One region of the Phreatobacter oligotrophus genome, then DNA from elsewhere that is predicted to be linked to it. Evidence: riboswitches for the same ligand, from Rfam matches in the RefSeq annotation. Region 1 holds a riboswitch; each other region holds the start of a gene.
What was found. Region 1 has a riboswitch for cobalamin ahead of C8P69_RS21300 (DUF1636 family protein). Riboswitches for the same ligand answer to the same signal wherever they lie in the genome.
Positions count from the first base shown of each region.

Region 2: another riboswitch for cobalamin. It lies ahead of C8P69_RS21645 (DUF1636 family protein); the one in region 1 lies ahead of C8P69_RS21300 (DUF1636 family protein).
Region 3: another riboswitch for cobalamin. It lies ahead of cobU (bifunctional adenosylcobinamide kinase/adenosylcobinamide-phosphate guanylyltransferase); the one in region 1 lies ahead of C8P69_RS21300 (DUF1636 family protein).
Region 4: another riboswitch for cobalamin. It lies ahead of C8P69_RS20585 (TonB-dependent receptor plug domain-containing protein); the one in region 1 lies ahead of C8P69_RS21300 (DUF1636 family protein).

Region 1 covers NZ_PZZL01000017.1:20,511-28,346, forward strand. Annotated here, with positions in the region: gene C8P69_RS21275 (proton-conducting transporter transmembrane domain-containing protein) at 1-1,053, opposite strand, end outside; gene C8P69_RS21280 (LysR family transcriptional regulator) at 1,152-2,033, shown strand; gene C8P69_RS21285 (Bug family tripartite tricarboxylate transporter substrate binding protein) at 2,040-3,020, opposite strand; gene C8P69_RS21290 (OpgC family protein) at 3,002-4,165, opposite strand; gene C8P69_RS21295 (hypothetical protein) at 4,162-4,662, opposite strand; cobalamin riboswitch at 4,803-4,995, shown strand; gene C8P69_RS21300 (DUF1636 family protein) at 5,103-5,516, shown strand; gene C8P69_RS21305 (sulfite oxidase) at 5,711-6,811, shown strand; gene C8P69_RS21310 (YciE/YciF ferroxidase family protein) at 6,851-7,354, opposite strand; gene C8P69_RS21315 (efflux RND transporter periplasmic adaptor subunit) at 7,577-7,836, shown strand, end outside.
Region 2 covers NZ_PZZL01000020.1:3,381-11,216, reverse strand. Annotated here, with positions in the region: gene cobG (precorrin-3B synthase) at 1-201, opposite strand, end outside; gene cobN (cobaltochelatase subunit CobN) at 198-3,557, opposite strand; gene cobW (cobalamin biosynthesis protein CobW) at 3,561-4,598, opposite strand; gene C8P69_RS21645 (DUF1636 family protein) at 4,595-5,023, opposite strand; cobalamin riboswitch at 5,139-5,337, opposite strand; gene cobU (bifunctional adenosylcobinamide kinase/adenosylcobinamide-phosphate guanylyltransferase) at 5,455-5,997, shown strand; gene cobO (cob(I)yrinic acid a,c-diamide adenosyltransferase) at 5,994-6,611, shown strand; gene C8P69_RS21630 (cobyric acid synthase) at 6,629-7,836, shown strand, end outside.
Region 3 covers NZ_PZZL01000003.1:163,832-171,667, forward strand. Annotated here, with positions in the region: gene C8P69_RS07965 (ABC transporter substrate-binding protein) at 1-160, shown strand, start outside; gene cbiB (adenosylcobinamide-phosphate synthase CbiB) at 144-1,118, shown strand; gene C8P69_RS07975 (cobyric acid synthase) at 1,125-2,564, opposite strand; gene cobO (cob(I)yrinic acid a,c-diamide adenosyltransferase) at 2,585-3,214, opposite strand; gene cobU (bifunctional adenosylcobinamide kinase/adenosylcobinamide-phosphate guanylyltransferase) at 3,256-3,795, opposite strand; cobalamin riboswitch at 3,902-4,093, opposite strand; gene C8P69_RS07990 (GbsR/MarR family transcriptional regulator) at 4,207-4,785, shown strand; gene C8P69_RS07995 (cytochrome d ubiquinol oxidase subunit II) at 4,776-5,780, opposite strand; gene C8P69_RS08000 (cytochrome ubiquinol oxidase subunit I) at 5,786-7,138, opposite strand; gene C8P69_RS08005 (methyl-accepting chemotaxis protein) at 7,466-7,836, opposite strand, start outside.
Region 4 covers NZ_PZZL01000013.1:22,613-30,448, forward strand. Annotated here, with positions in the region: gene C8P69_RS20570 (NAD kinase) at 1-397, opposite strand, end outside; gene cutA (divalent-cation tolerance protein CutA) at 427-762, shown strand; gene C8P69_RS20580 (SDR family oxidoreductase) at 767-1,513, opposite strand; gene C8P69_RS20585 (TonB-dependent receptor plug domain-containing protein) at 1,649-3,694, opposite strand; cobalamin riboswitch at 3,820-4,037, opposite strand; gene C8P69_RS20590 (MBL fold metallo-hydrolase) at 4,142-5,122, opposite strand; gene C8P69_RS20595 (DUF2778 domain-containing protein) at 5,245-6,477, opposite strand; tRNA gene C8P69_RS20600 (tRNA-Thr) at 6,747-6,821, shown strand; gene C8P69_RS20605 (TadE/TadG family type IV pilus assembly protein) at 6,831-7,836, opposite strand, start outside.

The DNA.
Region 1 (7,836 bases):
CCGGATCGAGGCGACCGCCTCCACCGCGCCGCCGGCGGCGAGGAAGGCATGCGCCTTGTAGAGCGAGTGGGCGACGATGTGCAGGAGGGCGAGGGGCCAGAGGCCGAGGCCGCACTGCAGCAGCATGAAGCCCATCTGCGAGACCGTCGACCAGGCCAGCGCCGTCTTGGCGGCGCTCTGGGTGAGCATCACCACCGCGCCGAAGAGGGCAGTGAGGCCGCCGAGCATCACGAGGGCCGCCATGCCGCCCGAGCTCGCCTGGACGAGTTCGGCGAGGCGGATCATCAGGAAGCCGCCGGCATTGATGATGCCAGCATGGAGGAGGGCCGAGACCGGGGTCGGGGCCTCCATCACCTCGGTGATCCAGCCGTGCAGCGGGAAGGAGGCGGTCTTCAGCGCGGCCACCATCACCAGCAGGGCGACGGCGATGTGGGCCGAGAGGGGCAGGCCGGCCTTCGCGGCGGTGCCGATGGCGCCGAGGTCGGCAGTGCCGAAGCCGATCCAGAGGAGGGCGGCGGCGAGGACCAGCAGCACGTCGCCGCCGAACCAGACGAGGGCGAACTTGGTGGCGGCGCGCTGCGCCTCCGCCCGCTCGCCGTAGAACATCAGGAGCCGCCTGAGGCCGGCGCCGACCGCGATGAAGCTCGCGGCGAGCACGACCAGGCTGCCGGACTGGACGAGCAGCAGGACCGCCGCCAGCGTCGCCAGCATCAGGCCGTGGAACCGGCCCTCCTGCTCCTCGCCGTCAAGATAGGAGCGGGCGTAGCGCACCACGACCCAGCCGACGAAGCCGACCAGCACCGTCATGGTCGCGCTCACCGCGTCGAGCCGCAGCGCGAGAAGGGCAGGGCCGGCGCCGACCGCGGTGACCCGCTGGCCGAGGACGAGGAGCTGGATGAGCGAGGCAACCGCGAGGCCGAGGGCGGCCAGCGCCGCAGCTTCGGCGAAGGCCGGATAGGCGCCGGGGCGGCGTCCGGGCCGCACCAGCGCGAAGGCGGCGGCGGCGAGAAGCACCAGCGGTGCGAACTGCACGAAGGGGATGAAGGTCGACATGGCGACTCCGGGGATCAGCGACTGCCGCCGGAGATAAGGCTTGCCTGACTTCAATAAAAATACATAATTTCGGCCGTTACGTTCTATTGAGAAGAACGATGCCGGCGCTGAACCTCCACCACCTCCGTCTTTTCCATGCCGTTGCGGCCGAGGGCACGCTCACCGGCGCGGCGCGGCGGCTCAACCTCGCCCAGTCGGCGCTGTCGACCCAGCTCAAGACGCTGGAGGCGACGCTCGGCCACGATCTCTTCGAGCGCCGTGGCCGCGGTCTCATCCTCACGGAGGCGGGCCGCATCGCCTTCGACCATGCCGAGACGATCTTCCGCACAGCGGAGGACCTCACCGCGACGCTGCGCGAGACCGGCGGGTCGCGCCGCGCCCTCAGGGTCGGCGCGCTCGCCACCCTCTCGCGCAATTTCCAGATGCAGTTCATCCGCCCGGTCATCGGCAAGGGCGAGGTGGAGGTTCACCTGCGCTCGGGCTCGCAGGCCGAGCTGCTGCGGGGCCTGGAAAGCCTCGAGCTGGACGTGGTGCTCACCACCCACGCGCCGCCCCGCGACGACGCTATCCCCTGGCTGGTCAACCGCCTCGCCGATCAGCCGGTCAGCCTCATCGGCACGCCGCGCCGGGTGGGATCGGGCGGAGGCGACCTCGCCACGCTCCTGGCCGAGCAGCCACTGGTGCTGCCCGCCCTCGACACGGCGCTGCGGGCCTCCTTCGACGCGTTTACCGCCCAGCTCGGCGTCACGCCGACGGTCGCAGCCGAGGCCGACGACATGGCGATGCTGCGTCTCCTCGCCCGCGAGGATCTGGGCCTCGCCGTCATTCCGCGCATCGTCGTGCGCGACGAGCTCGCCGCCGGCTTTCTCGCCGAGGCGGCCAAGCTCGACCGCATCACCGAGACCTTCTTCGCGGTGACGGTCGCCCGCCGCTTCCCGCACCCCGTCCTCGCGCGGATCCTGCGGGATGTCAGCGAGTGAACCCGCTCAGCGCGTGAGGCGCTCCAGCACCGGCCGCCAGCGGGCATTTTCCGAGCGGATCAGCGCGCCGAAAGCCGCCGGCGTGTTCGCGGCGCTCATTGGCACCGAGGCGCCGAGCTCCTCGAAGCGGCGCACAAGGCCAGGATCGTCGAGCGTCGCGGTGAGGGCCGCATGGACCTCCGCCACCACCCGGTCCGGCGTGCCACGCGGGAAGAGCAGCCCGTTCCAGACCTCGACCGAAAGATCGGGGAAGCCCTGTTCGGCAGCCGAGGGCAGATCCGGCAGGACCGGCGAGCGCTCCCGCGCCATCAGCGCCACGCCCTGGATGTGGCCGGAGCGGATCAGCGGCGCGATGCTGGTGAGCTGGTCGCAGGCAAAGTCGATCTGGCCGGCCGCCAGATCGTTCAGCGCCGGGGCGGTGCCGCGATAGGCGATGGAGACGGGCGCGGCGCCGGTGCCCTGGTTGAACAGCTCGCAGGCGACCTGCGATGTCGCGCCGAGCCCGGCATGGCCGAAGGACAGGCGATTGCCGCTTCCCGCCACGAAATCACGGAACTCCCGCAGCGATGCGGCCGGCACGCCCTTGCGCGCCGCAATCACCATGGGCGCATTGGCGATGAGCCCGATGGGCACGAAATCGGCCAGCGGGTCATAGCCCGCCTGCGGATTGAGGATGGGGGTCAGCGCATGGGTCGCCATCTGACCCAGCACCATGGTCGTGCCGTCGGGGCGCGACCGTGCCGCGCGCAGCGTGCCGGTCGCGCCGCCCGCACCGGCGACGTTCTCGACGATCACCGCGCGGCCGAGATGGCGGGCCATGCCGTCGGCGGCAAGCCGCGCGACGATGTCGGTCGGCCCGCCCGCGGCGAAGGGCACGATGAGGGTGATGCGACCCGTCTCGGCCCTTGCGCCGCGCGCGGCGGGGACGGCGAGCATGGCGCCGGCGAGAAGGGCGCGGCGGGAGAACGTCACTGCGTGGCGAGCCATGGCCTGTCCTTTCCTGTGGGCTTCGGGGTCTTCAGCGATGCCTTGATAGTGCGCGCGGCATAGGCCGTGGCGACGAGCAGGGCGCAGCCGGTGAGGTTCACGAGGGCGGTCGTGGCGCCGTCGCGGCCCGTGAGGTCCAGCGCGACGCCGGCCAGCGCCGCCAGCACGATGCCGGTGAGGAACGTCGTCAGCGATTGTTGCCCGACGGCGAGGACCGGCTTCAGCGAACCGTCGAAGAGCGACGACCGCCGGCTCGCGAGCAACGCCGCGAAGAGCCAGGCCAGCACCAGCACATGGACGAGCCGGAGGGGATGCAGGGTCGAGATCGCCTCGGCCGGATAGATCGCGCGGTAGATCTCGCCAAGCGCCGGGAAGGCCGCATGGGCGCCCGAGAAGGTCAGCGGGATGCAGCCGAGGATGAAGGCGGCGGCAAGGGCGATGCGGGCCGGCGTCGCCCGCGGCGGCGTGAGCCACCCGACCGTCGTCGCATAGCCGAGGAAGAACAGGAACTGCCAGGCCAGCGGGTCGAAGTACCAGAGCTTGCTGCCCGCCGGATGGGCCGGGAGGTTCAGCGGGTAGACCTGCACAAAGAGCCAGAGCGCCGCCGAGAGGCCGAGCACCAACCAGCGCGAGGCGCCGGCGACAAGGGTCATCAGCGGCACGGCGGCCAGCAGGACGATGTAGAGCGGCAGGATGTCGAAGAAGTCCGGCACATAGGTGAGGGTCATGAGGCCCAGCACCGCCTCTAACGGTGAGGCGACGGGATAGGCGAGGCTGTAGCGGGCGGCATAGGTGCTGCCGCCGAGCCAGGCGTCCATCGACAGCATCAGCGCCGCGAAGCCCGCGAAGGTCAGCACCTGTGCGAGCCAGAGCTGCCAGACGCGCTTGCCGATCCGCCGCGTGCCGGCGACCCAGCCGTCGCGGCGGAAGGTGCCGCCGAAGGCGATGCCGCAGGCAAGACCCGAGCAGAGCACGAAGGCTTCCGCCCCCGAGGAGAACCCCATCCGGGCCGGGATGAACTCGGCCCAGAGGTTGCCCGGCACATGGGCGACGAAGATGATGAGCATGGTGAGGCCGCGCGCGAGGTCGATCCGCGCGTCGCGGCTGCGCCCCTTCGGCTCGGCCGTGCCGGCAACCGGGCTCATCGGCCCTCCTCGAAGCGCTCGAAGACGATGGCCGCGAGGTAGCCGTAGATGGCATGGCCGACGAGGCTCATGAAGGAGAGCACCGGCACGTTGTTGAGCAGGAACGGCTGGCCGGCGAGCGGCGCGAAAAAGCCGAGCGCGATGAAATAGGTCGCGACGCCCCAGATCCAGCCGGCCGCCGTGACGCCGAGCCAGGGCAGGGCCCGCGACAGGATGTAGTAGCCGATCGGATAGAAGATCAGGCCGGTCAGCCCATGCAGCAGCTCCGCCATCGGGGTGCTGACGGTGAGTCCGAGCTGGTGCTGGAACAGCGACTTGACCAGCTCTGGCGGCTGCAGCGGGAAACCCGCCGCCCAGTGCGTGAAGGTGGCGGAGAAGAACTCCCAGAAACCCAGGCCGGCGGCGCCGCCGAGGAAGAGGTTCCACAGCGTGCGGGCCGAGGGCACGGCGGGAATGGCGATCAAGGACGTCGGCTTGGTGGCGGTGGCGGTCTGCATGGCGTCGGTTCCCCCTGGTTGGACGCGATGTTCCGGTTTCGCCGACAATGGCCCGGACGTTACGCGGTCCTCTTCACGGGTGCGTGACGAAAGGGAAGCCGGTCCCGAGGTCCGCGGCTTGAGCCGGCGGCGGGGCCGTGGCACTGTCCGCGCCGAGCAGTGCCCGCCCCGGCGGGTGAAACGGGAATGCGGTGAGGGTTCGCCCGAGGCCGCGGCTGCCCCCGCAACTGTAGGCGACGAGCCCTTGTCGTGAGCCACTGGCCGAAAGGCCGGGAAGGACGGCGGGGCGCTTGAGTCGCGAGCCAGGAGACCGGCTGCTCATAGTGCTGCTGATGGACGCAAGCCGGCGGGGAGCACGGGTTGCGCGCTGGCGAGGCCGAATGCCGGGCCTCGACCGTCAGGGCTGGCATCTGGCGCCATGGCGCCGGGAATATTGCATCGTGACCACCACCCCATCCCCTGATCGTCCCGCCGGGCCGGTCATCGTCACCGTCTGCACCTCCTGCCGCGCGCCCGGCACCGAACTGGCCGAAGCGCCCGGCCGAAAGCTCTTCGAGGCCGTGGCGAGCGCCGCCGAGGGGACCGACTGCCGCGTGCGGCCGACCCAGTGCCTCAGCGTCTGCAAGCGCATCTGCTCGATCTCGCTGTCGGCGGCCGGCGGCTACACCTTCGTCTTCGGCGACCTCGATCCGGACCGCGATGCCGGTGACGTCGTTGCCATGGCCAGGGCCTGTGCCGAGGCCCCGCATGGTTTCGTGCCCTGGCGCGACCGTCCAGAGGCCATGCGGCGCGGCATCATCGCCCGGGTGCCGCCGCCGGACTGGTCGCCGGAGGATGGCAGCGCGCCGGCCTGACGGACTGAGCGGCCGGGACGGGCAGGGACGATTGGGCTCCTTCGGACCTGATGGGCTCACCGCCGCCTGGGAGATGAACCCTCTCCGGAGGGCGGGCGTGACGAAACGCCGTTCTCCGTCGCGGCGCCCGGGGCTGGCACCGGGGCGGGGGCGCAGCTAGGCTCCCCTCAGCTTCCGCCAGAGGTCACCCCCGCATGCCGCATCCGGCGCCCGATGCCGTCCTCGCCAGCAAGCCGCGCCTGCGCTGGCTCGACGACGACGCCCTCAACGGGGAGCCGGACGCAGCCGCCCTCGACGCGGCGCTGACGCCGGAGGATGCCTTTTTCGTCCGCAACAACGGCGACATGCCGGCCATCGGCGCGGCCGGGGACTGGCGGCTGGAGGTCAGTGGCGAGGTGCACCGGCCCTTGTCCCTGACCCTCGCCGACCTCGCCCGCGATTTCCCCGTCGTCGATGTGACGGCGGTCCTCGAATGCGCCGGCAATGGCCGCGCCTTCCTTTCGCCGCCCGTCCCCGGCGCGCAATGGCGCCACGGCGCCGTCGGCTGCGCCCGCTGGACCGGGGTGCGGATGCGCGACGTGCTGGAGCGGGCCGGGCTCACCGAAGCGGCGATCTACACGGCCCATCACAGCCCCGACCGCAGCCTCACCGCCCCCGGCAAGCCCGCCCTGTCGCGCGGCATCCCGATTGAGAAGGCGCTCGCTCCGGAAACGCTGCTCGCCTTCGCCATGAACGGCGAACCGCTGCCGGCCTTGCATGGCGGGCCGCTCAGGGTCGTGGTGCCCGGCTATCCCGGATCGGCCTGGCAGAAATGGCTGGACCGTCTCGAGATCCGCGACTGCGAGCACGACGGCGAGAAGATGCGCGGCACCGACTACCGGCTGCCGATCAAGCCCCTCGGGCCGGGCGATGCGGTCGATCCCGCCGATTTCGCGGTGATCACCGACATGCCCGTGAAATCGCTGATCACCACGCCGGCCGCAGGCTTCACCCACGCGGTCGGACGGCCCCTCGGCGTCGCCGGCTGGGCCTGGTCGGGGGCAACGCCTGTCGCGGGGGTGCGCCTCTCCGCCGATGGTGGCGCGACTTGGACCGAGGCGGATCTGGCGCCCGCCGCCGACACTTTCGCCTGGCGGCGCTTCTCGGCCGCCCTCGCTGTTCCCGCAGGGCCTGTGATGCTCGTTGCCGTCGCCCGGGACCTTGCAGGCCGGGACCAGCCCCTCGACGCCGCGCCGTGGAACCCGCGCGGCTATTGCAACAATCTCGCCCACCGGGTCGACGGCGTCGCGGCCTGAACGTCGGCGGGCCCGCAGCGGACCCGCCGACATGGAGCCTCAGGCCGCCTCGGCGGTCGCCTGCCTGTTGATGCTGCCCTTGGCGAGCTTGGTGAGGTCGGCATCGGTCTGCTCCTCCTCGGCGAGGGTCTCCGCCAGCAGGCGGGCGGCGTCCTTCTCGCCGAGCCGGTCGGCCCAGGCCTTCAGCGTGCCGTAGCGCGCGATCTCGTAATGCTCGACCGCCTGGGCCGAGGCGACGATCCCGGCATCGAGGGCCGGGCTGCCCTTGAACTCCTCCAGCACCTCCTGGCCCTCCTCGATGATGCCGAGGATGGCCGGGCAGGTCTTGCCGCGGGCCGCCACCTCCATCTGCTCGAAAACCTTTTCAAGGCGCTCGATCTGGCCTTCCGTCTGGTCCTTGTGCTTCTCAATCGCCGCCTTGAGCTCCTGCGACTGGGCCGCCCGCGCCATTTTCGGCAGGGTGCGCAGGATCTGGCGCTCGGCGAAGAGGATGTCCTTCAGTCCGTCCACGAACATGTCTTCGAGGGTCTTGGTCTTGGCCATGAGGTTTCTCCCTGGTGAGGTGGCTCCTCGCATCAATCCCGCCGTCTCGCGCCTGTTCCTCATCGTTCTGTCACCTGACTGCATCACAAATGCACTATCCCGCGCAGCGCTCACGCGGCGACGCTGCGCGCCTTTGACCCATTGCCCGAAGCGGGCTAGTGGAACATTGCTCGACGGCGTCCCTTCGCGGGTAGCCTGGTAAGACGTGAAAGCCTGGTCCCCGTGCTGCCCATCCTCCGAACTTTCTGGCTTGTTGCGCTGGTTCCCGCGGCTCTCGCTCTCGGGCCGAGTCCCGCCCATGCCGTCGACCTGTCGTTTCTCGGGCGCCTTTTCGGCACGTCGAAACCCGCGGCCGAATCGCCGACCGAGGCGCCCGATCGCGTCACCCAGGTCAACGGCCGCTTCCGCATTTCCGAATCCGACTGGTCGACCTTCGCCACCCAGAAGGTCGAGGCGCGCGTCTTCCGCGAGCAGATCATCAC
Region 2 (7,836 bases), on a different contig from region 1:
GAGGCCGCGAATCTGAATGCTGCCGCGCGACGTGATCTCGATGATGCCGTTGCCGTGCGTCCGTGCAGCCCGGCACAGACCACCAAACGCGTCCAAGCCGATGGTCGATCCGGTCGGCGTCAATCGCGCCAGCAGACCGTCACCGGTCATCATTGGCGCCGACAGTCCCGGACAAGCGCCGCGGCGATAAAGCGCGTTCATGACACCGCCTCCGCTCGCAAAGCACTCAGGCTCGCGTCGACATCGTTGCGGCGCGGATGCCACAAGCCAAGCCGGCGCGCCGCAGCGAGCCGCTCGGCAATGGCGCGCGCCGCCGCCGGATTTTCGGACAGCAAGAACGCGCGCACACGCGCATCGACGAGATAGGCATCGTGCACGAGATCGATGAGCACGCTCGGCACCGCGCCGGTCGTTGTTGCAAAATCGATCAGCCGGTCCACCGTCTCAGCAAGCTCAGCCGCGCCGCGCGGACCGTGGCGCATTTGTCCTTCGATAAAGCGCGGGTTGATCGCCCGCGAACGCACGATCCGCGCCAAGGCCGCGGCAAGTGGCCGCGCCCGCGGGCGGCACGGATCGGTCATGTCCAACATGACGAGATCGGGGCTTCGGCCGAGGGTCGCGGCCGCAGCGGCAAAGCCCCCGACGAACGATGCGTCTTCGGCGCCTTCGAGCAGATCGCGCGATGGATCGTCGCTGACATGCACCAGAAGATCGGCCGCCGCGACACGCGCGGAAAATGCGTCGGGCGCGTGATCACCCGCGCCATCCGCCCCGCCGTAGATGTGCGACGCGGCGGCAAGATAGGCCGCACCGATGCTCTGGCGGTCGGTCTCTTGCCCGTTGTTCAGCAAATCAACGCCAGCGCCGTAAGCGCCGGGCGCGGTTCCGAAAATGCGCGCAAGTGCAATTCTGGCATCGCCGTTCGACGCCCGGCGCACCGCTGCCAGCGGATTCTCATCGTCGACTTCATCACGCGCAGCAACCGCCTTCACCGCGGCATCGAGCAGCGCGATTTGCGCCGGGAACAAATCGCGGAACAGCCCAGAGATGCGCCAGGTCACGTCGACGCGCGGCCGGCCGCTCGACACGCACGGCAGCACCTCGATTCCGAGCACCCGCCCGGTGCCGTGATCCCATGTCGGCCGGCAACCCATCAAAGCGAGACCTTGCGCGATCTCCTCGCCGCCCGTTCGCAATGTAGCGCTGCCCCACAGGTCGATCACCAAAGCGCGCGGCATCTCGCCGTGGGTCTGCATATAGCCGCGGATGACCTCGTCCGCCGCCAGGCGGCCGAGGTCCATGGCGGTCGGCGTCGGCAGTGTGCGCGGGTCGGCGGTATACATATTGCGCCCGGTCGGCATCACGTCGCGACGCTCACGATGCGGCGAGCCGGAGGGCCCGGGTGCGATCCGTCGTCCGTCGAGCGCATCGATCAGACTGCGCCGTTCGCTGTCCGCGCTCGCGGTCCAGGCAGGATCCGCCCCACCACCCAAAGGCGCGCGTCCGTAGATGTGCTGGCCATCCTTGACCGCGAGATCCTTGAGATCGCACAGCCAAGCATCGATGCGGCGCAGCGCCTCTTCCGGATTGGCGCGCGTCTCAACGCCGGCCTCGCGGGCAAGGCCGCTACGCTGCGCGGTCTCGACGATCAGGCCGGCCAGCCGCTCGCGCCGGCGGCGGTCAAGGCCATCGGCCTGGGCATATTCATCGACCAGCCGTTCCAGCTCGCGCGCGTCGCCGGACAAGTCCGCACCCACGAGTGGTGGCGGCAGATGGCCGATGGTGAGCGCTGCGATCCGTCGCTTGGCCTGCGCCGCCTCGCCGGGATTGCTGACGATGAAGGGATAGATGACCGGCAGCGATCCGACGACAGCTTCCGGGAAGCACGCCTGCGTCAATGCCACCGCCTTGCCGGGAAGCCATTCGAGCGTGCCGTGAGCACCCATGTGGACGATGGCGTCGACGGCTGCGACATGCTGCATCCATAGCCCGAAGGCCAGCAGCGCATGGCGCGGCGGCAATGACGGATCGTGATAGTCCGACCGCCGGCTGCCCGGTCGCCCGCGGTCGGGCGGCAAGGCCACGATCGCGTTGCCAAAGCTGCGCGCGCGGAAATGGAACGCACCGTCGCGCACATCGGGATCGGTCTCCGGCTCGCCCCATGCGGCGCGGATTTTTTCGTCGACGCTCAACGGAAGCTTGGCAAGCTGCTCGCGATACGCCGCGATGGACATGCAACAGTCGGAGTCCGGCTTGCCGACAGCGTAAAGCAGTGCTTTCGAACTCTGAGGCGCGTCTGAAACAGCATAGCCCGCATCCGCAAGATCGGTGAGCAGCGCGTTGACGCTGGCCGGCACATCAAGGCCGACGGCATAGCCGGTCCGGCCCGGCGCCCCGGGATAATCGGGCATCAGGATCGCAATCCGCCGTTCGTGGCGCGGCTTCATCTGCAATCGCACCAAGCTCGCAATCCGATCGGCCACGGCATCGATCCGACCCGGCTCAGGCTCATTAGCGATGCCGGTGAACGCCAAGCCTTCGAACAGTTGCGAGGGATTTTTGAATGACAACACGCCGGCAAGCACGCGGCCATCGAGTTCGGGCAGCACGACATGCATGGCGAGATCGGCGGCGCCAAACCCGCGCGGGCTGTCGCTCCAGGCCGCACGCTTGGTGGTGGCGACGATGGCCTGAAGCACGGGAACACCGACGTCATCGAGCGGCGTTGGCGCGCCGGGTTCTCCGGCGGCGGCAAACGCCGTCGTGGTGACGATCACAGCGGGAGCCAACCGCGATAATGCCGCGCGTAGGAACAAGGCGGCTTCGGCATCCTTCAGGCTGGTGACGAACAGCGGCGCCGGCGCGAGCCCACGCGCGACCAGCGCATGATAGAGCGCATCGATCGGCGCAACGTCCGCGGCCAGCAGCATCGACCTGTAAAAGACGATCGGGATCACCGGCCGCCCGTGCGTAATCGTGCTCAGGAGGCGATCGAGATCAATCGTTTGTTCCGCCGGCGTGTATCCACCGGCCCGTGGCAGCGGGCTGGGTTCGGAATATTTCAACGCCGCCCCTGCATGTCCGGACAACCGGCGCAAGAGCGCGCGAAGATTGTCACGGCCACCCTCACGGAAGTAGCGCAGCAAGGCCGCGAGTTCGTCGGACGGCAGCGTCGATATCTCGGCAAGCCGCGGATCGTCGCGATCCTCGCCGGGTAACACTGCCAGCGCGATGCCGCGTTCCTGCGCGAGCACGGCGAGCCGCTCAATTCCGTATTGCCACCAAACGAGCCCGCCGAGCAGACGGACGACGATCACCTTGGCATGGCGGCCAACGCGATCGATCCAGAGGTCGACCGACATCGGGTGCTTGAGATCGCGCAATTGCACCAGACGGACGCTCGGCAACGTCTCGCGCTCGACGGCCCAGGCTGCGGCAAGTCCGCCTAGATCGCTGTCGGCAAACGAAAGAATAGCGATATCGCCGGGCGGCTGACCGAGATCGACCGGCTCGACGATGTCGTCAAGGCTCGCTGAGCTGGTCGTCAATAGATGCATCGATCATCCACTGAGCATGCGCGTGATGACGGCGCGGTCTAGTCCCTTAAGCCCGATCACCACTAGGCGCGTCTCGCGCTTTTCCGACGCGGCCCAGGGGCGATCGTAGTGCGACGTGACGCGCGGGCCGACCGCCTGCACCAAGAGCCGCATCGGCTTGCCGCGCACCGCCGCGAAACCCTTGATCCGCAGCACGCCGGTCGCCTCGGCGGTCGCCGCCACGAGACCCGTCAGCGCCGCCGGGTCGTCGATCTCAGGCAGCGGCACGACGAAGCTGTCGAAATCGTCGTGATCATGATCGAGCTCGTCGTCATGCAACGTCCGGCGGTTTTCGATATCGGCTTCGGTGCCGACATTGAGGCCGAGCAGCGTCGGCGCATCGACCTTGCCGTTCGACACCTGCACGACCTTGACCGCGCGCGGCAAGGCCTTGGCGATTGACGCCGACGCTTTGTCGATCCCCGATTGATCAAGAAGATCGCATTTGTTCATCACGACAAGATCGGCGCATGCGATCTGATCTTGGAACACTTCTTCGATCGGATCGTCATGATCGAGCGCGTTGTCCGCCGCACGCTGCGTGGCCAGCGCCTTCATGTCGCCCGACACCTGGCCGTCGGCCAGCGCCGCGCCATCGACGACCGCGACCACGCCATCCACGGTCACGCGATTCTTGATCGACGGCCAGTGGAACGCTTGGACCAGCGGCTTTGGCAGCGCGAGCCCGGAGGTCTCGATCACGATGTGTTCGACCTTAGGACGGAGCGCGAGAATGACGTCGAGCGCCGGGACAAACTCGTCGGCCACGGTGCAACACAGGCACCCGTTCGCAAGCTCGACGATATTCTCCTCGGGGCAGGTTTCGTCGCCGCAACCCTTCAAGATTTCGCCGTCGATGCCGACATCGCCAAATTCATTGACGATGATGGCGAGCCGGCGCCCGTTCGCATTGGCCAGCACGTGACGGATCAGCGTCGTCTTGCCGGCCCCCAGAAAGCCGGTGACGATCGTACATGGAACGCGCGCAAGCTCATCCGTCATTCGCTCGGCTCCTGAAAATCAAACGGCGGCACCCGCGCGATCAATCCCCGCTTCAAGGCGTCCGGCCGGTCGCGCCACGGCATCAAGCCGTCGGCCGATTGAGCGAGAAGCTGCGCGCCTTGCACCAACGCCTGCGCGTCCGCCGCCGGATCGAGATGACCGAATACGTAAGTCCACGCGGGGGCCGATGCATCGGTCCGTCGCATCACCGCGCTGCAGCCGCGCTTGCAATTAGCAAGGCAGCGCAACGGTTGAACGGTGATATCGGTGTTTTCAGCCGCACGCGCCGTTGCCGCGGCAAGCGCCGCGCCGGGGCGTGGCGCATCGTCCGGATCGTCGGGCTGCCGGCACGTCGTGCAGACATAGATGATGGCTGTCGCGCCGTTACGCGCCTCAATGTCTGCGTTGTTGGAATTATCGGCCATTGTCACCCGCGCTGCTCCTCCTTGGAGCGATCCGCATTAATCTCGGGTGCTCGAACGGCATACGCCGCCCGATGAGGCCGTCACAGCGTTGTTTGTGCCAGGGCACCCCGCCCGGCACGTGACGGAACTAACGGCAGGTCTCCTGGCTTGCGGGTCACCGCCCGTCACCGCCTTCCCGGGAATGTCCCAGTGGCATTGTGGCACGAGCTCGCCGCTTACAGTTGCGGGGGCAGCTACGGAATTGGGACCTTCGTCCCGCACCGCATTCCCTTTTCGCTCTTCTGTTCGAAAAGACCGTCAGTTCCAGACCTATAAATGGCCAGATGGCGGCTTTGTCAATGGACGCACCAGTTGGCGCGCCGGTGCGGCCCTAGCCTTTTGGGTGGGCAATATGGTTCAAAGGACCGCGCCGGCTTAGGGTGATGATTTGAATGGTGGATGGTCTATTGGCAAGCGACGGCCCGCAATTGACCCTTGTCCTCGGCGGCGCCCGGTCGGGCAAAAGCCGCTATGCGGAATCGGCTGTCATGGCGTCGCGACCGCCCTGGATATACGTCGCGACCGCGGAACCATTGGACGACGAGATGGCGGCGCGGATCGCCAAGCACCGCGATCGTCGCGGACGCGATTGGCAAACGGTCGAAGCGCCGCTCGACCTCGCTGGGGCGATCTCCACCGCAGCGGCATCGAGCGCAATTCTCGTCGATTGCCTGACGCTGTGGCTCTCAAATCTGATGCTCAAGGAACGCGACATCGACGCCGAAGTTGAGCGCCTCGAAACCGCAATGACGACGCGCAAGACGCCGCTCGTTCTGGTCAGCAACGAGGTCGGATTTGGCATCGTGCCAGAGAACGCACAAGCTCGGCGATTTCGCGATCTGCAAGGGCGGCTCAATCAGCGGATCGCGGCGCGTGCCGACCGCGTCGTCCTCGTCGTCGCAGGGCTGCCGATGTTCGTAAAGGGAACGCCATGAGCAAGATCATCGACGAGACCGAAGCCGAACGCCACCGCGCCAAGATGGAAAAGCGAAAGGCGGTGCAGGACGCCGAGATCGCGGAAAAGACAGTCGAGAAGGGCCTGCTGATCATCCACACCGGTACCGGCAAGGGCAAGTCGACCGCGGCTTTCGGGCTCGCGCTCCGCATGCTCGGACGCGGGCGGCGCGTCGGCGTTATCCAATTCATCAAGGGTGCCTGGCATTCGGCGGAACGCGACGCGCTGGAGACCTTCGGCGATCAGGTGGTCTGGCACACCATGGGCGAAGGCTTCACCTGGGATACGCAGGACCTTAAGCGCGACGTCGCCGCGGCAGAACGCGCCTGGAACAAAGCCTGCGAACTGATGGCCGACCCGACGCTCGCGCTCCTCATCCTCGATGAGCTGAACATCGCGCTGCGCTATGATTATCTCGATCTGCGGGCGGTCATCTCAACGCTCGCCGCGAGGCGACCCGACCTGCACGTGGTCATCACCGGCCGCAACGCCAAGCCCGACCTGATCGCCGCGGCCGATCTGGTCACCGACATGACCCTCGTCAAACATCACTTCAAGGCCGGCGTGAAGGCACAGCCCGGCATCGAGTTTTAAGATTTGGAGTTCTGACAGTGGCCGCACGCGCGATTATGTTTCAGGGCACCGGCTCCGACGTGGGCAAATCGCTCATCGTCGCCGGCCTCGCGCGCGCCTACACCAAACGCGGACTGCGGGTTCGCCCATTCAAGGCGCAAAACATGTCCAATAACGCCGCGGTCGCAGCCGACGGGGGCGAGATCGGCCGCGCGCAGGCGCTGCAAGCGCGCGCCGCCGGCGTGCCGCCCAGCATTCACATGAACCCGGTGCTCCTCAAGCCACAGAGTCAAGTCGGCGCGCAAATCGTCGTGCAGGGAAAAGTCTATGGCACGGCGAAAGGCATCGAATACATGCGCATGAAACCCAAAATAATGCCCTACGTGCTCGACAGTTTCGAACGCTTGAAGCAAGAAGCCGATCTGATCCTGGTCGAAGGCGCGGGAAGCGCCTCGGAAATCAATTTGCGGAAACATGACATCGCCAACATGGGTTTCGCGCGTGCAACCGATACGCCTGTCGTGATCATCGGCGACATTGACCGCGGCGGCGTGATTGCAAGTCTGATCGGCACCAAGGCCGTTCTCGATCCCGAAGACGCCGCGCTTGTCCAAGGCTTCATCGTCAACAAATTCAGCGGCGACCCAAGCTTGTTCGCCGCCGGCGATGACGCAATTGTCGCTGCTACCGGCTGGCCTTCGCTTGGCTTGGTTCCCTACTTTTCCGAGTCGCGGAATCTTCCGGCTGAGGATTCGTTGGCGCTGGATCGTCCAACCCGGCGGCGCGACAACGCCAAGCTTGTGATCGCCGTTCCCATCCTGCCGCAGATCGCCAACTTCGATGACCTCGATCCGCTTGAAGCTGAATCCAACATCAACCTGATCCGCGTCCATCCCGGCCAAGCATTGCCCGGCGATGCGGACCTGGTGATCCTTCCCGGATCGAAAACGACCATTGCCGGGCTAAGGGCGCTGCGTGAGAGCGGCTTCGACGTCGATATCGCCGCGCATGTCCGCCGGGGTGGAATGGTGCTTGGGCTGTGCGGCGGCTATCAAATGTTGGGCAAGAGCATCGCCGATCCGAGCGGCATCGAAGGGCCGGCCGGAACGGTGCCGGGATTAGGTTTGCTCGACGTCGAAACGGTGCTGTCGCCGGAGAAAAGACTGGAGCTGAGCAGCGGAACGACACGCGACGGTGTCTCCTTCTCCGGCTACGAAATGCACATGGGTGTGACGGAAGGATCCGA
Region 3 (7,836 bases), on a different contig from region 1:
GCTGGTCCATCCCGCCATCGCCGACCGTTTCCCTGCGGAGCGCCGCATCGTCCTGCCCGAGGCGCTCACCGTCTGCGGCGGGCCCATGCTGGTCGAGGCCATCGACAGGCTGGCGGCGCAGATCGCCGCGCTGACGCCGCGCCGTGCTTCTGCACCCTGACGCCCTTCTCATCCTGCTCGTCGCCCTCGCCATCGACGCAGCGGTCGGCGATCCGGACGCGATCTGGCGGCGTGTTCCCCATCCCGTCGCCTGGATGGGCGCGCTCATCGCAAGGCTCGACCGGAGCTGGAATCGGCCGGAACGAGTGGCGGCCCGGCGCAAGGCGGCCGGCATCGCCGCTCTCGTGGTGATCCTCGCGTTGTCGATCCTCGCAGGAGCCCTGGTCGAGGCGGCCTTGCGCGCCCTGCCCTGGCCCATGGTCAGCATCGGCCTCGTAGCTTCCGTGCTTCTCGCCCAGAACAGCCTCTATGCTCATGTGGCGCGGGTGGCCGCGGCCTTTTCGGCGGGCGGTATCGCAGAGGCGCGCCGGGCCGTGTCGATGATCGTCGGCCGCGACCCCGAAAGCCTCGACGAGGCCGGCATCTGCCGGGCGGCCATCGAGACGACGGCCGAGAATTTCTCGGACGGCGTCGTGGCCCCGGCCTTCTGGTTCGCGCTGTTCGGCCTGCCTGGCCTTGCCGCCTACAAGGCCGTCAACACTGCCGATTCCATGATCGGCCATCTCTCCGACCGTCACCGCGACTTCGGCTGGGCCTCCGCCCGCTGCGACGACCTCCTCAACCTCGCACCCGCGCGCCTTGCAGGTCTCCTCATCGCGCTGGCCGCGCCGCTGGCGGCCGGCTCCCCGGCCAAAGCCCTCGGCGTGATGATCCGCGATGCGCGCCTGCACCGCTCGCCCAATGCCGGCTGGCCCGAAGCCGCCATGGCGGGAGCGCTCGGCCTCGCCCTCGCCGGACCACGGCGCTACGGCAGGCGGCTCGTCGACGATCCGTTCCTCCATGCCGAAGGTCGGCGCGCGGCGACGCCGCAGGATATCCGGCGCGCCCTGCGCGTCATGGCGGGAGCCTGCCTCGGGCTCGTCGGCCTTGTCGCGGCGATCGCCCTGTTCTTGTCCTGAGCCGGCTCAGCGACTCCGCGCCACGGCGATGAGGGCTTCGATGTCGCAATGGGCCTCGCAATGGTCGGCCAGCGCATCAAGGGTCGCCTCGACCGTCGCCTCGTAGGCCAGATCGCTCGCCCGCCCGAAATTCCTGAGATAGGCATTGCGGAACCGGTCGTCGGCAAAGAGCCCGTGGACGTAGCAGCCCTCCACCAGCCCGTCGGCGCTGATCGCGCCGTCGCAGCGGCCGTCGATATGGAGGATGGGCCGCATGCAGTCCGGCCCGGTCGTCCGGCCGAGATGGATCTCATAGCCCTCCACCCGCTCGCCGCTCGCCAGATGGACGCCGCTCACCGGCCTCACCGTCTTGTCGGGCGTCAGCACCGTATGGATGTCGAGATGGCCGAGCCCCTGCGCCGAACCGCGCGGCCCCTCCAGCCCCTCGGGGTCGGCGATGGACCGGCCGAGCATCTGGTAGCCGCCGCAAATGCCGAGCACCCGTCCGCCGCGGCGCAGATGGGCGGCGAGATCGATGTCCCAGCCGACGGCGCGCAAGCCGGCGAGGTCGCCGATCGTCGACTTGGACCCCGGCAGGATGACGAGGGACGCCTCCGCCGGCAGCGGCTCGCCGGGCGCCACGAAGCGCAAGTCGACCTCCGGCTCCTGGGCCAGCGGGTCGAGATCGTCGAAATTGGCGATGCGGGAGAGGATCGGCACGGCGACCACCAGCCGCCCCCGGTCGCCCTTCGGACGCGCGAGGTCGAGCGCGTCTTCCGCCGGCAGGCGATGCGCCTCGGCGAACCATGGCACGACGCCCATGGAGTGCCAGCCGGTCCGCTCCGTGATGGCGGTGAGGCCGCCATCGAACAGCGAGACCTCGCCGCGGAACTTGTTGATGAGGAAACCCCTCACGAGCGCACGTTCCTCCGGCGCGATCACCGCATGGGTGCCGACGAGGCTGGCGATCACGCCACCCCGGTCGATGTCGCCGACGAGGACGACCGGCACATCCGCGGCCAGCGCGAAACCCATATTGGCGATGTCGCCGGCCCGCAGGTTGATCTCGGCCGGACTGCCGGCGCCCTCGACGAGGACGATGTCGGCTTCGGCCTCGAGATGGGCGAAGCTTTCCATCACCTTCGGCATGAGCTCGCCCTTGCGGGCCCCGAAGCTCCTGGCCTCAAGCGTCCCGGCGCGACGGCCCTGGACGATGACCTGCGCGCCCTTGTCGGTTTCCGGCTTGAGCAGCACCGGATTCATGTGCACCGACGGGGCGACGCCGGCCGCGCGCGCCTGAAGCGCCTGGGCACGCCCGATCTCGCCGCCATCGACGGTGACGGCGGCATTGTTCGACATGTTCTGCGGCTTGAAGGGCCGCACCGCGAAGCCGCGCCGGTGCAGGGCCCGGGCGAGACCCGCGACGAGGGTGGATTTCCCAACATTGGAGCCGGTGCCCTGCAGCATCAGGGCGGGCGTGCGACGGGTCAAAACTCGATGCCCTTCTGCGCTTTGACGCCGTCGCGGAACGGGTGCTTCACCAGGGTCATCTCGGTGACGAGGTCCGCCATGGTGACGAGCTCGGCCGGCGCGTTGCGTCCGGTGATGACGACATGCTTGCCCGGCGGCGTCTCGGCCTTGAGGAAATCGACGACCTCCTCGACGGGCAGGTAGCCGTAGCGCAACACGATGTTCAGCTCATCCAGCAGCACCATGGCGTGGCGGTCGTCGCGGATGAATTCCTTCGACAGCTCCCAGGCCGCACGGGCCGAGGCGATATCGGCGGCGCGGTCCTGCGTGTCCCAGGTGAAGCCGTCGCCCATGATGGCGAGGGTGCAGAGGTCGGGAAAGCGGCGCAGCAGCAGCGCTTCGCCGGTGACGAAGGACTCGGCCTTGGTGAACTGCACCACCGCGACGGGCATGCCGTGGCCGATATGGCGGAAGACCATGCCGAGCGCGGCGGAGGTCTTTCCCTTGCCGGTGCCGGTATGGACGATGAGCAGGCCCTTCTCGACCGTCTTGGTGGCCATCATGCGGGCGCGGGCCACCTGCACCTTCTTCATCTTCTCGGCATGGCGAGCATCGGCGACGGCATCGGCGCTGGACGTATCGGTCATGGACGTATCGGTCATGGAAAACATCTTTCGGAAATGACGTGTCAGGCAGGTTTCAGGGTGAGGGGCAGGCCGGCGGCGACGAAAACAACGCGGTCCGCCCTGGCGGCGATGGCCTGGTTGAGCCGGCCCTGGGCATCGCGGAAGGCGCGGCCGAGGGGAGTCTCCGGCACGAGGCCGAGCCCGACCTCGTTGGAGACGAGGACGACGGGCGCCGCTGCCCCGCCGAGGGCGGTCACCAGCGCTTCCTGCGCGTCGGCCGGATCGCGACCGGCGAGCATGACATTGGAGAGCCACAGGGTCAGGCAGTCGACGAGCAGGGAGCGGCCCGGGCGGGCTTCGCGCCCGATGGCGCCGGCCAGGTCCAGCGGCTCCTCCACCGTGGTCCAGCCGCGCCCCTGCCGGTCGGCGCGGTGGCGGGCGATGCGCTCCGCCATTTCCTCGTCATGGGCTTCCGCCGTGGCGATGTAGACGGGCTCGCCGCCGGCTCCCAGCGCGAGGCGCTCGGCATGGGCGGATTTTCCGGATCGCGCGCCGCCGAGGACGAGCGTCACGAGGCCGGTCGGAGGGAATGGAGGTGACACGAATCCTGTCCCGGCGCACGGCGCCAGAAGGCCAGCCCTGACGGTCGAGACCTGGCATTCGGCCTCGCCAGCGCGCCGCCCGTGCTCCCCGCCGGGCTGCGTCCATCAGCAGCGTTCCCGAGCAGCCGGTCTCCTGGCTCGCGACTCCAGCGCCCCATCGGCCTTCCCGGCCTCTCGGCCAGTGGCTGTCGACGGGGCTCGTCGCCTACAGTTGCGGGGGCAGCCGCGGCTTCGGGCGAACCCCCACCGCATTCCCGTTTCACCCGCCGCGGCGGGCACTGCTCGTGGGGCCAAGGTTGCACAACCCAAGGGGGCGCTCAACGTCGCCTGCCGCACATGGTGAACGCATCGGCGTTGATCGGCAGGGCCCCTTCCGCTAGTGCGGTGCGACCGATAAGGCTGATCCAACCGATGAACCTTCCGCCGCTCATTCAGGCCTTCGTGCTCCATTTCGGCGAGATGGGCTCGCGCTGGGGCATCAACCGCACCGTCGGCCAGGTCTATGCGGTGTTCTTCCTCGCCGACCGGCCGCTCTGCGCCGACGATCTCGTCGATGCCCTGGGCGTGGCGCGCTCCAACGTCGCCATGGCCCTGAAGGAATTGCAGAGCTGGGAGCTCATCCGGCTGAAGCATGTGCCCGGCGAGCGCCGCGACTTCTACGTCACGCTCGACGATGTCTGGGCCATCGTCCGCAAGCTGGTCGAGCAGAGGAAGCGCCGCGAGATCGACCCGACCATGACGGTCCTGCGCGAATTGCTGATGGAGCAGCCGGGGTCGGAGGCCGAGCGCTACGCCCAGGGGCGGATGCAGGCCATGCATGAGGCCATCGACCTGCTCACCACCTGGTACGACGACGTCGAGCGGCTGGAGACCGAGCGGTTGATCCAGCTCCTCAGCCTCGGCTCGCGCATCGTCAAGGCGCTGGACTGGAAGGACAAGCTCTTCCCCGGCAAGGGCCGCCGGGGCAAGGGCGAGCCCGATCAGTCGTAGCGCAGCTCGCCGGCCTTGCCGCGGAACACCCAGTAGGCGAAGGCCGAATAGGCGATGATGACCGGCACGACGATGAGCGCGCCGAAGAGGATGATCGCGAGGCTCTCGGGCGCAGCCGCCGCCGCATAGATGGTGAGCCTGTCCGGGACGATGAACGGATAGAAGGAATAGGCGAGGCCGAAGAAGGCCAGCACCATGATGCCGGCGGAGCCTGCGAAGGGCACCCAGCGGAACCGGTCGCGCGAATCCGGCAGATGCGAGAGGGCGATGAAGACCGCCACGGCGAGGAGGCCGGCGGTGATCGGCAGCGGCGACAGGAAGAGGATCTCCGGCAGCGAGAACCACTTGGTGAAGATGCGCGGCGAGACGAGCGGCGTCGCCACCGAGATGGCGAGGAAGCCGATCATGGTGACCACCAGCGCCAGCCGCGCCCGCTTCACCGCATAGCGCTGCAAATCGCCCTCGGTCTTGATGATGAGCCAGGCCGCGCCCATCAGCGCATAGCCGGCGGCGACGCAGACCGCCGTCAGCAGCCCAAAGGAGACGGTGGGCAGCGTGCTCTCGAGCCCGGTCACATAGAGGCCGAGCATGTAGCCCTGGGTCAGCGCGGTGAGCAGCGAGCCGCCGAAGAAGGCGCGGTCCCACAGCGGCTTCCACGAGGCCTCCGCCTTGGCGCGGAACTCGAAGGCGACGCCGCGCAGGATCAGCGCCACCAGCATCAGCGCCACCGGCAGGTAGAGCGCGGTGAGGATCATGCCGTGGGCGATGGGGAAGGCGACGAGCAGCAGGCCGATGGCCAGCACCAGCCAGGTCTCGTTGGCGTCCCAGAAGGGGCCGATCGAGGCGACCATGCGGTCGCGCTCCGCGCCGCTGGCGCCGGGAAAGAGGATGCCCACCCCGAGATCGAAGCCGTCGAGGACGACATAGATCAGGATCGACAGGCCCATCAGGGCGGCGAAGGCGAGCGGCAGCCAGACGGCGGGATCGTTGAACATCAGGCTCACTCCGCCGCGACGAAGGCGTTGGGATGCGGCGTCGGACCCGTCTCCACCGGCTTGCCGGCCGCACCCTTGCGGGCGAGCAGGAACAGCGTGGCGATATAGGCCGCGAGCAGCGCCGCATAAACGAGGAGGTAGCCGACCAGCGTCGTCGCCACCATCGCGGCCGGCACCGCCGAGACCGCGTCCGCCGTGCGCAGCACGCCCGAGACGAGCCAGGGCTGGCGGCCGATCTCGGTGACGTACCAGCCGGCGAGAGTCGCGACCCAACCCGAGAAGGTCATGGCGACGAGGCCGCGGGCGAGCCAGGGATGCGGCTCGCCGCGCCGCCACAGCCAGAAGGCGCCGCCCCACGAGACCAGCAGCATCAGCATGCCGACGCCGACCATGATGCGGAAGGCGAAGAAGACCGGCGCCACTGGCGGATGCTTGCCCTGATAGTCGTTGAGGCCGGGAATGACGCCCTGCGGGTCATGCTTGAGGATGAGGCTGGCGCCATAGGGCACGCCGATCTCGAAGCGGTTCTCGCGCGCCTTCTCGTCGGGCCAGGCGAAGAGGAGCAGCGGCTTGGCGGGACCGGTCTCCCAGTTGCCCTCCATGGCCGCGACCTTCTGCGGCTGGTGCTTCAGCGTGTTGAGGCCGTGCATGTCGCCGGCGAAGATCTGGATGGGGATGAGGATCGCCGCGAGGCCGACGCCGAATCGCAGGGCCGAGAGCACGGCCGGCGAGCGGTCATTGCGCAGCCACCGATAGGCGGACAGGCCCGCGATGAGGAAGGCCGCCGTCAGGCCCGAGGCGAGCAGCATATGCGCCAGCCGGTAGGGCATGGACGGGTTGAAGATGATGGCGAACCAGTCGGTCGCATGGACCACGCCATTGCGGATCTCGAACCCGACCGGCGTGTGCATCCACGAGTTCAGCACGATGATCCAGAAGGCCGAGAGCGTGGTGCCGCCGGCGACCAGCACCGTCGCGGTGGTATGCGCCCAGCCCGGCACCTTGCGGAAGCCGAACAGCATGATGCCGAGGAACACCGCCTCGAGGAAGAAGGCGGTCATCACCTCATAGGCGAGCAAGGGGCCGGCGACATTGCCGACTTTTTCCATGAAGCCCGGCCAGTTCGTGCCGAACTGGAAGCTCATGGTGATGCCCGAGACGACGCCGAGCGCGAAGGACAGGGCGAAGACCTTCACCCAGAAATGGTAGACGTCCATCCACTTGAGGTCGCCGGTCGCGCGGTAGCGGAGCTTGAAGAAGACCAGCGCCCAGCCCATCGCGATGGTGATGGTGGGGAAGAGGATGTGGAACGAGATGTTCGCAGCGAACTGGATCCGCGCGAGGATGGTCGGGTCCATGATGGTCGCGTTCATGGCGTCAAGGCTCCTGTTCCTGGCCGGGGGATACCGGAACACCCGCGAGCCGGGACCATGCCGGTGCGCGTCTCAAGAATGCCGTCAGCCCATGACGGCTGCAATGCTGAGGCGCGGGACGCGGCGGAGGACCAGGACATCGGGGGAACGGCTGGCTATCGTTATTTTCTGTTATTTCTGAAAATAACGATACCACCCGGAAAAGCAAGGGCACGGGGCCTGCTGAAACGCCGCGCCCGCCGGTGAGGGCACCGGCGGGCGAGATCATGGTGAAGGAAAGCTGGATGTGGGGGGCAGCCAGCCGTCCGGATGTCAGGCCGCGCGCACCGTCGCGAGGAAGGTCTGCAGCTCCTGCTGCAGCCGCTCCGAATTGCGCGACAGCTCACCCGCCGAGGCCAGCACCTGGCTCGCCGCAGCGCCGGTCGAGGACGCCGACTGGTTCACGCCTTCGATGTTCGAGGAGACCTCCGCCGTGCCGGCCGAAGCCTGCTGCACGTTGCGGGCGATCTCGCCGGTGGCCGAGGTCTGCTCCTCCATGGCCGCCGCGATGGAGGCCGAGATGGCGCTCATCTGGCGGATGGTCTCGCTGATGCCGTTGATGGCCGCAGCGGCGCCGCCGGTGGCATCCTGGATCTGGGTGATCTGGGCGCCGATCTGGGCCGTGGCCTTGCTGGTCTGCTCGG
Region 4 (7,836 bases), on a different contig from region 1:
GCTTCGCCACCTGCGAGGTCTCGCGCAGCAGCGACACCTCGTTGATGGCCAGCGCGTCCTGCCGCTCGCCGTGGATGTCGATGGTGGTCATGGCCAGCGGATGGATCACCGAGCGTTCGGCGGTCCAGATGCGCTCGATCAGCCCATCCTCGGCATATTCGTTCATGAGGAAGCCGACGGAGCCGCGGTTCATGCCGTAGATCGGCTTGCCCGAGGAGATGTACTTGTGCAGCGTCTGCAGCATCAGGCCGTCGCCGCCGAGCGCCACCACGACCTCGGCCTCGTCACCCGCGACATTGCCATAGCGGGCAGTCAGCCGCTCGATGGCCTCCTGGGCCTCGGGCGCAGGCGAGGCGACGAAGGCGATCTTCTTCGGGTCGGGGCGCAGGTCGGCCAAGGGAAGATCCGCCGGACAGGGAGGAACAGGTGACGCGAACCGAGAAGCCGGATGACGTCGTGCTGGTCTATACGACCGCTGCGAGCCTTGTCGAGGCTGAGACCATCGCCGAGGAGCTGATGGAGCACCGGCTGATCGCCTGCGCCAACATCCTCCCCGGCATGCGCTCCCTCTACCGCTGGAAGGGCCAGGTGGAGCGCGCCGAGGAGGTGGTGATGATCCTCAAGACGGTGCGCTCACGCCTCGCCGAGGCGCAGGCCCGTTTCCGCGAGGCCCATTCCTACGACACGCCGGCCTTCCTGGTGGTCGACGTGCCGGAGGGGGACGAGGCCTATCTCGCCTGGCTCAGGGTCGAGACGGCCTGACGCCTCAGCCGCGCCCGACGAAGGGCATGTCATTGGCCATGATGGTCATGGTCAGGACGTTGACGTCGAGCGGCAGGTTGGCGACGTGGACCACGGCGTCGGCGACGTGGCGGACGTCCATGCGCGGCTCGACCTTGGTGGTGAAATCGGCCTGCAGGACGCCATTCGCCATGCGCTCGGTCATCTCGGTGGCGGCATTGCCGACGTCGATCTGCGAGCAGACGATCTTGTCGGCGCGGCCGTCCAGGGAGATGGCCTTGGTCAGGCCGAGCACCGCATGCTTGGTCGCCGTGTAGGGCGCGGAATAGGGGCGCGGCGCATAGGCGGAGATGGAGCCGTTGTTGATGATGCGGCCGCCCTTCGGGGTCTGCGCGCGCATCATCCGCATGGCCTCGCGGGCGCAGAGGAACGAGCCGGTGAGGTTGACGTCGACGACCTGGCGCCACTTCTCGATCGGCAGCTCGTCCAGCGGCACGGCCTGGGCGCCCATGCCGGCATTGTTGAAGAGCACGTCGATGCGGCCGAAGCGGTCCTTGACCAGCTTGAACAGGGCGGCGACGGAGGCCTCGTCCGAGACGTCGGTGGGGGCGGCGACGACGGTCGCACCGCCGGCCATCGCCACGGTCTTCTCCAGTTCGTCCTTGCGGCGGCCCGCCACGACAACGGCATAGCCCGCCTTGGCGAGCGCCAGGGCCGAAGCCCGCCCGATGCCGGAGCCTGCGCCCGTGACCACTGCGATACGCTGAGACATGCTGATCCTCCCGATGCGGCGGGCACTGCCGGCCCGCTCGTCTGCCGAGCGGGAGACTGGCCGAAAGCCGCGCCCCTGTCGACGGGGGCGCGGCAAGGCAGCGATGCGAAACGGTTTAAACCGCGGCGCGGCGGCTCACTCGCCGCCGAGCTTCACGCGCATGCCGGCATAGACGGCAGCGCCCGGCCCCTGGTAGCCGAAGACCTCCTGGTAGCGCTGGCCGAAGAGGTTTTCGCCGCGCACATAGACGGTCGCATTGCGGTTGAGTTCGTGGGAGATCTGCGCGCCCACCAGCGTGTAGGCGCCGAGCCGCACGTCCGTGGCGCCGGCCGGCCCGAAGAAGCTGTCCCGCATGGTGCCGTTGTGGGCGACGGTGACTGTGACCTTCGTCTTGTCGTCCGGCAGGGTCGCCACCGCCGAGAGGCTCGCGGCATGGCGCGGACGGCGCAGCGCCTCCTTGCCGACATAGACGCCGCCGACGAGTTCGGCCGACTGGGTGTCCGTGTAGGTGTAGGAGCCGGTGATCGACAGCCAGCCGAGCGGGCGCGCCGTCACTGCCACCTCGACGCCCTGGCGGGTCGTCTCGAAGGGCAGGTTGATCGCCGTGCCGCCGGACTGGACGATGGCATCGCGCACGCTGGCGCGGAAATAGGTGACGTCGGTCACGAGCTTGCCGCCGAACCAGCGCTGCTCGATGCCGGCATCCCAGCCGATGGAATGTTCAGGCCGCAGCGTCGGGTTGCCGGTGAAATTGGCGAAGAAGCCGAAGAGCTCGAAGAAGGTCGGGTTGGTCACGCCCTTGCCGATCGATGCGTGCAGCTTCGTGCCGGTGCCAAGCGTCTGGGCCGCCGTCACGCGCCAGGTCAGCGCATTGCGGAAGGCAGAGTTCCAGTCCTGGCGGAGCGCGCCGGAGAGCGACAGGCCGGTCGGCAGGCTGACGAGATACTCGCCGAACAGGCCCTTGCGCTCGCGCGAGCGGCCCGCGCCGGCATAGGTGTCGTTGACGAAGGGCCCGAAGAAACCATCGCTCTCGTAGTAGTAGCGGAAATGCTCGCGGGTGATGTCGGCGCCGCCGACGACGGTGTGGCGGGCGCCGAGCAGGCCGGGCGTCTCGAACGTATAGGCCGAGCGGTACTCCGCCCGGTTGCGCTCGGTGCGCGACCAGAAGCCCTGGCTCTCGAGGAAGCCGAAGGCCGAGACATAGCTGTCGCGGGCATTGGTCGACTGCTGCGAGGTGTCGGCGGAGAAGCGATGCGTCCAGGCCCCGTCGAGCAGCTTGGCAGTGGCGGCGACACGGCCCTGGATGTCGTTGGCGGTGTTGCGCCCGGTGCCGGCGGCAAGGAAGCCGTAGTTCGGATCGGTGACGAAGCCCGGTCCGAAGGCGGTGTTGCCGGGATTGTAGAAGCCGCTGCGGCTGACCATCCGGAACACGCCCTCGACGTCGAACCAGTCGGCAAGGTCCGCGCCGATCTTGGCGGAGAGCGAGCCCATGTCCGAGCCGTTGGGCCGCGTGGTGCCGGGCGCGACGACGAAGCCGCCGGAGCGCAGGCCCGAAATGGAGATGGCGGCGTGGAAGGGACCCTGCGCGCCGCGGACGGTCGCCGAGCCCTGGAGCGTGCCGAAGGACCCGCCCTCGATCCGCGCCGTCAGCTCAGGCTTGGCGAGGCCGCGGCCCGACTTGGTGGTGATGGAGATGACGCCAGCCTGGGCATTGGGGCCCCAGATACCGGATTGCGGGCCACGGATCACCTCGATCCGCGCGATGCTGTCCACCGGCAGGTTGGCGAGGTCGGCATCGCCCGAGTTCACGTCGTTGATGGGAATGCCGTCGACCACCACCAGGACCTGGTTGGATTCGGCGCCGCGCACGCGCGTCTGGGTGAGGCTGCCGCGGCCGCCGGACTGGTTGACGGCGACGCCGGGCACGAGGCGCAGCACGTCCGGGACGCTTGCCGCGCCCTGGTTGGCGATGTCCTCGGCGGTGATGACGGTGACGGCCGAGCCGACGCGCGGGGCCTCCAGCGGCACGTTGCTGGCGCCGAACACGGTGATTTCGGGCAGTTGCGCCGCGGGGAGCGGCGGCTGCTGCGCTGCGACGGGACCGGGAACGAGAATCACCGCCGCCGTGGCGAGCAGAACGGAAAGACGTTGACGACGGGGGAGACGGGAAACGACAGGCATGGCGGAACTCCGCTGCGGACCCAGATGGTCGCGGAATTCCGGCCTGAAGAGGCCAAACGTCCGCGACGGTGGTGTCACGGATCAAGCGGAAGGGACCGCTCCCGGGCGCGCCTCCCGCACGCACGGACAGTGACGTCGCGTCGGCCGGTCTCCTGGCTCGCGGGTCGTCGCCCGGTCCCCGCCTTCCCGAAGCCCGAACGGGGCGTCAGTGGCTGATGGGGGAGGGCTCACCGCTTACAGTTGCGGGGGCAGCTGCGGCCTTGCGGAGGGCCATGAGGCCCGCCACGCACCGCATTCCCGTGGCCGTCCCTTGCGGGCGGCCGCCGTCGCGTGCCCCATGAATGCGCCGGGTTGCGACAATGTGTCAATCCGGCGGCAAGCGGATGCCCCCATGCGAAAGGCCCGCCGTTGCCGGCGGGCCTTCCGATCAGAGCGCTGGGCGTCAGGTCAGATGGACGGGGTCCACTGGGCCGGGACGAGCTGGAAACCGGCGCCGTCCTTGGCGATGTAGCCGTTGGACGGGAAGGGCGCGTGGTAGAAGTGCACGCGGGTCTTCTCGCTCGCCGCCATGTCGAGCAGCTGGCGACGGGTCGCGCGGGCGGCATCGGCATCCATGTCGAAGATCGCCGACCAGTCGGGATTGCGCACGAAGAGGGCGGGGTGGTTGGTCACGTCCGCCATGTAGACGAGCTTGGCATTGCCCGAGGAGATCATGAACACGCTGTGGCCCGGCGAGTGGCCATAGGCCGGCATCGAGGTCACGCCCGGGGCCACTTCCGCGCCCGGCTTGAACTGCTTCACGGCGGAGGCGACCGGCGAGAAGACGCGGCGGCAGTTCTGGAAGGCGCCGCGCATGGCCTCCGGAGCGGCGTTCATGCGCTCGTCCGACATCCAGAAGGCCCATTCCGGCTCCGGAACCTGGATCTCGGCATTCGGGAAGACGGCGGTGCCGTCGCGCAGGCGGATGCCGTTGATGTGGTCGCCGTGGAAGTGGCTGATGATCACCGAGGAGACGGTGGCCGGATCGAAGCCGGCGGCGCGGAAATTCGCCATCCAGGTGCCCGAGGTCGGAGCGCCGGTATTGCCGTTGCCGGTGTCGAGCAGGACGACCTTGCCGCCGGTCTCGACGACGAGGGTGTTGAAGGGGATCGGGACGGCATTGGTCGGCAGGAAGGCCGAGGCCATGGCAGCCTGAACCGCCGGCAGCTCGGCATTGCGGACGAAGCCCTCGAGCGGACGGGCGAAGAAGCCGTCATTGATGGCGGTGACGGTGATGTCGCCGACCTTGTAGCGGTAGAAGCCGGGGGCCTGGACGGCCGCGGCGGCAGCCTGGGCGAAGGTCTCGCGGGAGGCGGCGGTGAGGAAAGCCGGGGCGGCGAGGGCCGCAGCGCCGGTGGCGAGGGCATGGCGGCGATTGATCGTGGTCATGGTGTCCTCCGACAGGGGCGCAGCCGCCGACAGGTATGCGGACGGCGAGGCAGTAAATTGCCGGAACCGGCCCGCCGTCCAGTGCTTGTCACATGAATGTGACCGCTTGTTTCTCCCGCGCCTCAGCGCGAGGAGACGCGGGTGTTGGCGCGGGCCACGGCGGCCACCGCCTCGGTGCGGTCCCGCACCACGATCAGCCGGCGGATTTCGCCGCGCAGGAAGGCCTGCAGGAAGCGATCGTAGTCCTTGATGGAGATGCAGCCGTTGGAGTCGCCGTTCGGCCCGAGCAGGTAGGTGTGGGCGAGCAGGCCGGCGCGGCCATGGATGGCCTGGCTGCCGCCAACCGGGTTGAGGCGGATGGCGCGCACGCCGTGGAACAGTGCCTCGCGCTCGGTCAGGTCATAGACATGCGGCGGGGTCGGGCCGCGCATCCGCACATGGGCATAGCGGACGTCGTTGCGATAGGCGCCGAGGCCGGACTGGGCCTCCAGCTTCTCGCCGTTCGGCAGGTAGACCATGCGCGAGCCGATGTCATAGATCGCGACGCCCATGGGCGGACGCGGCGCCGGGCCGCCGATCCCGAAGGAGAAACCGCCGCCGAGGCCGCCACCGCGGGAGGCCCCGGCATCGGTGCCGAGATTGCCGTCGCTCGGGGCATAGGCGAGCTGCGGGCCGTCGCCCTGGCCGTCGCGGCGGGGGCCGAAGAGGCGCTCGAAGAAGTTGCGGCCATCCGGCTGGGCCGGAGCGGGCGCGGCGGCGGCCTGCTGCTCGCGGCCGTTGCGGCGGGTGGCGATGCGCGGCGCTTCGGGTGTCGCGGCGGCGGCGGGCGCGTCGGAGGGCCGGCGCATCGGCAGCGGCGCGACCAGGGTCGTGTCGGGGCCGTCCTCGTCCTCCTCGGCGGCGGCGGCGCCGGCGCTGCCCGGACGGGCGAGCGGCATGGGGGCAAGCGGCAGGCCCGGCCGGCTCTCGAGACCGACATCGCGGCCGGGCAGGCTCGCCAGCACCAGCGGGCCGGTCGGCAGGGCAGGGGCGGCCTGCGCCGCGGGAGCCGGCGCGTGGATATGGGCGGCGAGGGGGCGGGCCGTGGCGAAGGTCTGGCGGCCGGCGCCGAGGTCGTAGGCGGGATCCAGCAGCGGCGCGAAGGAGCCGAGCGTCACCAGAGCAGGCTGCCCGGCGCCGATGGTCACCGGCGCGGTCGCGGCCTCGGCGCGCTCGATCGTGCGCGTCTTCAGGGCCAGCGTCGCGAGGCCGGCAAGACCCGCCGACAGCGCAAGCACGGTGAACCAGGGGAAGCGGGGGGCGTCGGCGCGCGCCGAACGGGCACCACGCACGGGGTCGCGGGTCAGGTTACGCATACGCAACGGCCTCGTCACGCTTTGGCACGTTCCCCCCATCGAAGCAGCAGCGAACCATCATCGCCGTTCCCTCGGGGGAGGGCTGCGCAGCGACCGAGCGGCGGAGCGAACCGCCGACGATGGCCGCACAGGAGCCAAACAAAAGAGGCATCCATAAGGCGCGTGAAGGGTTAACCGCCGGTGAAGACCCCATAGTGCCGTGGAGTCGCGGGTGCGGCAACGGCCGTCTTGCCACAGGCGGCCACCATTGGTAGGCGAAGGGCACGGTGGCCGGCTTAGCACAGCGGTAGTGCAGCGGTTTTGTAAACCGAAGGTCGGGGGTTCGATCCCCTCAGCCGGCACCAGTTCCCTTGTCAGTTCGTCAGGCGCAGGCGCTTGATGTGGTCGCCGATGGCGTCGAAGGCATTGGCGAGGCCCTGGTCGGAATCGGCCAGCAGCGCCATGGACGGGTTGGTGGCGCATTGCTGCAGGATGGACTGCGCGGTCGCATCGGTGACGTAGAAGCCCACCGTGTAGATCTGGATGCCCAGCGCCTTGGCGTTGGTGCAGGCCGTCAGCGTCTTCTCGTTCATCTTGGCGACGATGTCCGAGCGGTTGCTGGAGGTGGTGCCGAGGCGGCCGGCCGCTGAATAGCCATAGGCCGAATAGAACGAGCCGTTCATGTTCGGCAGGCCGATCGCGTCGTTGGCGCCATCGGTCATCAGCACCATGATCTTGCGGTTGTCGGCGGTGTTGTAGGCGCGGCCCTCGGTGAAGGGCGGCTCGGGTGACAGCACCCGCCAGCCCCACATCACCGCCTCGTGCAGGTTGGTGCCGCCATAGGCCGGCATCGCCGTCAGCGCGGTGGTCAGCGTCGTCTGGCTGGCGGTCAGGGGAATGATCGGGTTGGAGTCGCAGAGCTGGTTGGGCCCGCGCCGCGTGCCGTTGGCGAGCGAGGTGTCGGGCGTGGCGCCGTTGTATTTGCAGGTGCGGCGCTGGCGGGATAGCGTGTCGGTGCCAAGCCCGGTCTGGCAGGAGCCGTCGCCCAGGTAGTTGTTGTAGAACGACCACCAGGTGCCCTCGTCGGGCTCGTCCGGCGCGAAGCTGGGGACGAAGAGCGTCGCCGGGTTGCCGCTGGTGGGCGCGGTGTCGGTGACATCGTGCGGCGAGGGCCGCGCCTCGACGCAGCCGCCCCAGGAGACGTTGCGCATCTGCGAATAGAGCGTCAGGCGGCTTACGCCGGTCGAGAAATTCTCGTTGTGGATGGGCGAGGTGCCTTGGCTGTCGATCCAGCTCGCGCCGGCATTGTTCGATCCGACATTGACCATGGAGGCGAAGGGCACGACGGCCACCTTCGCGTCGCCCTGGATATAGGCCATG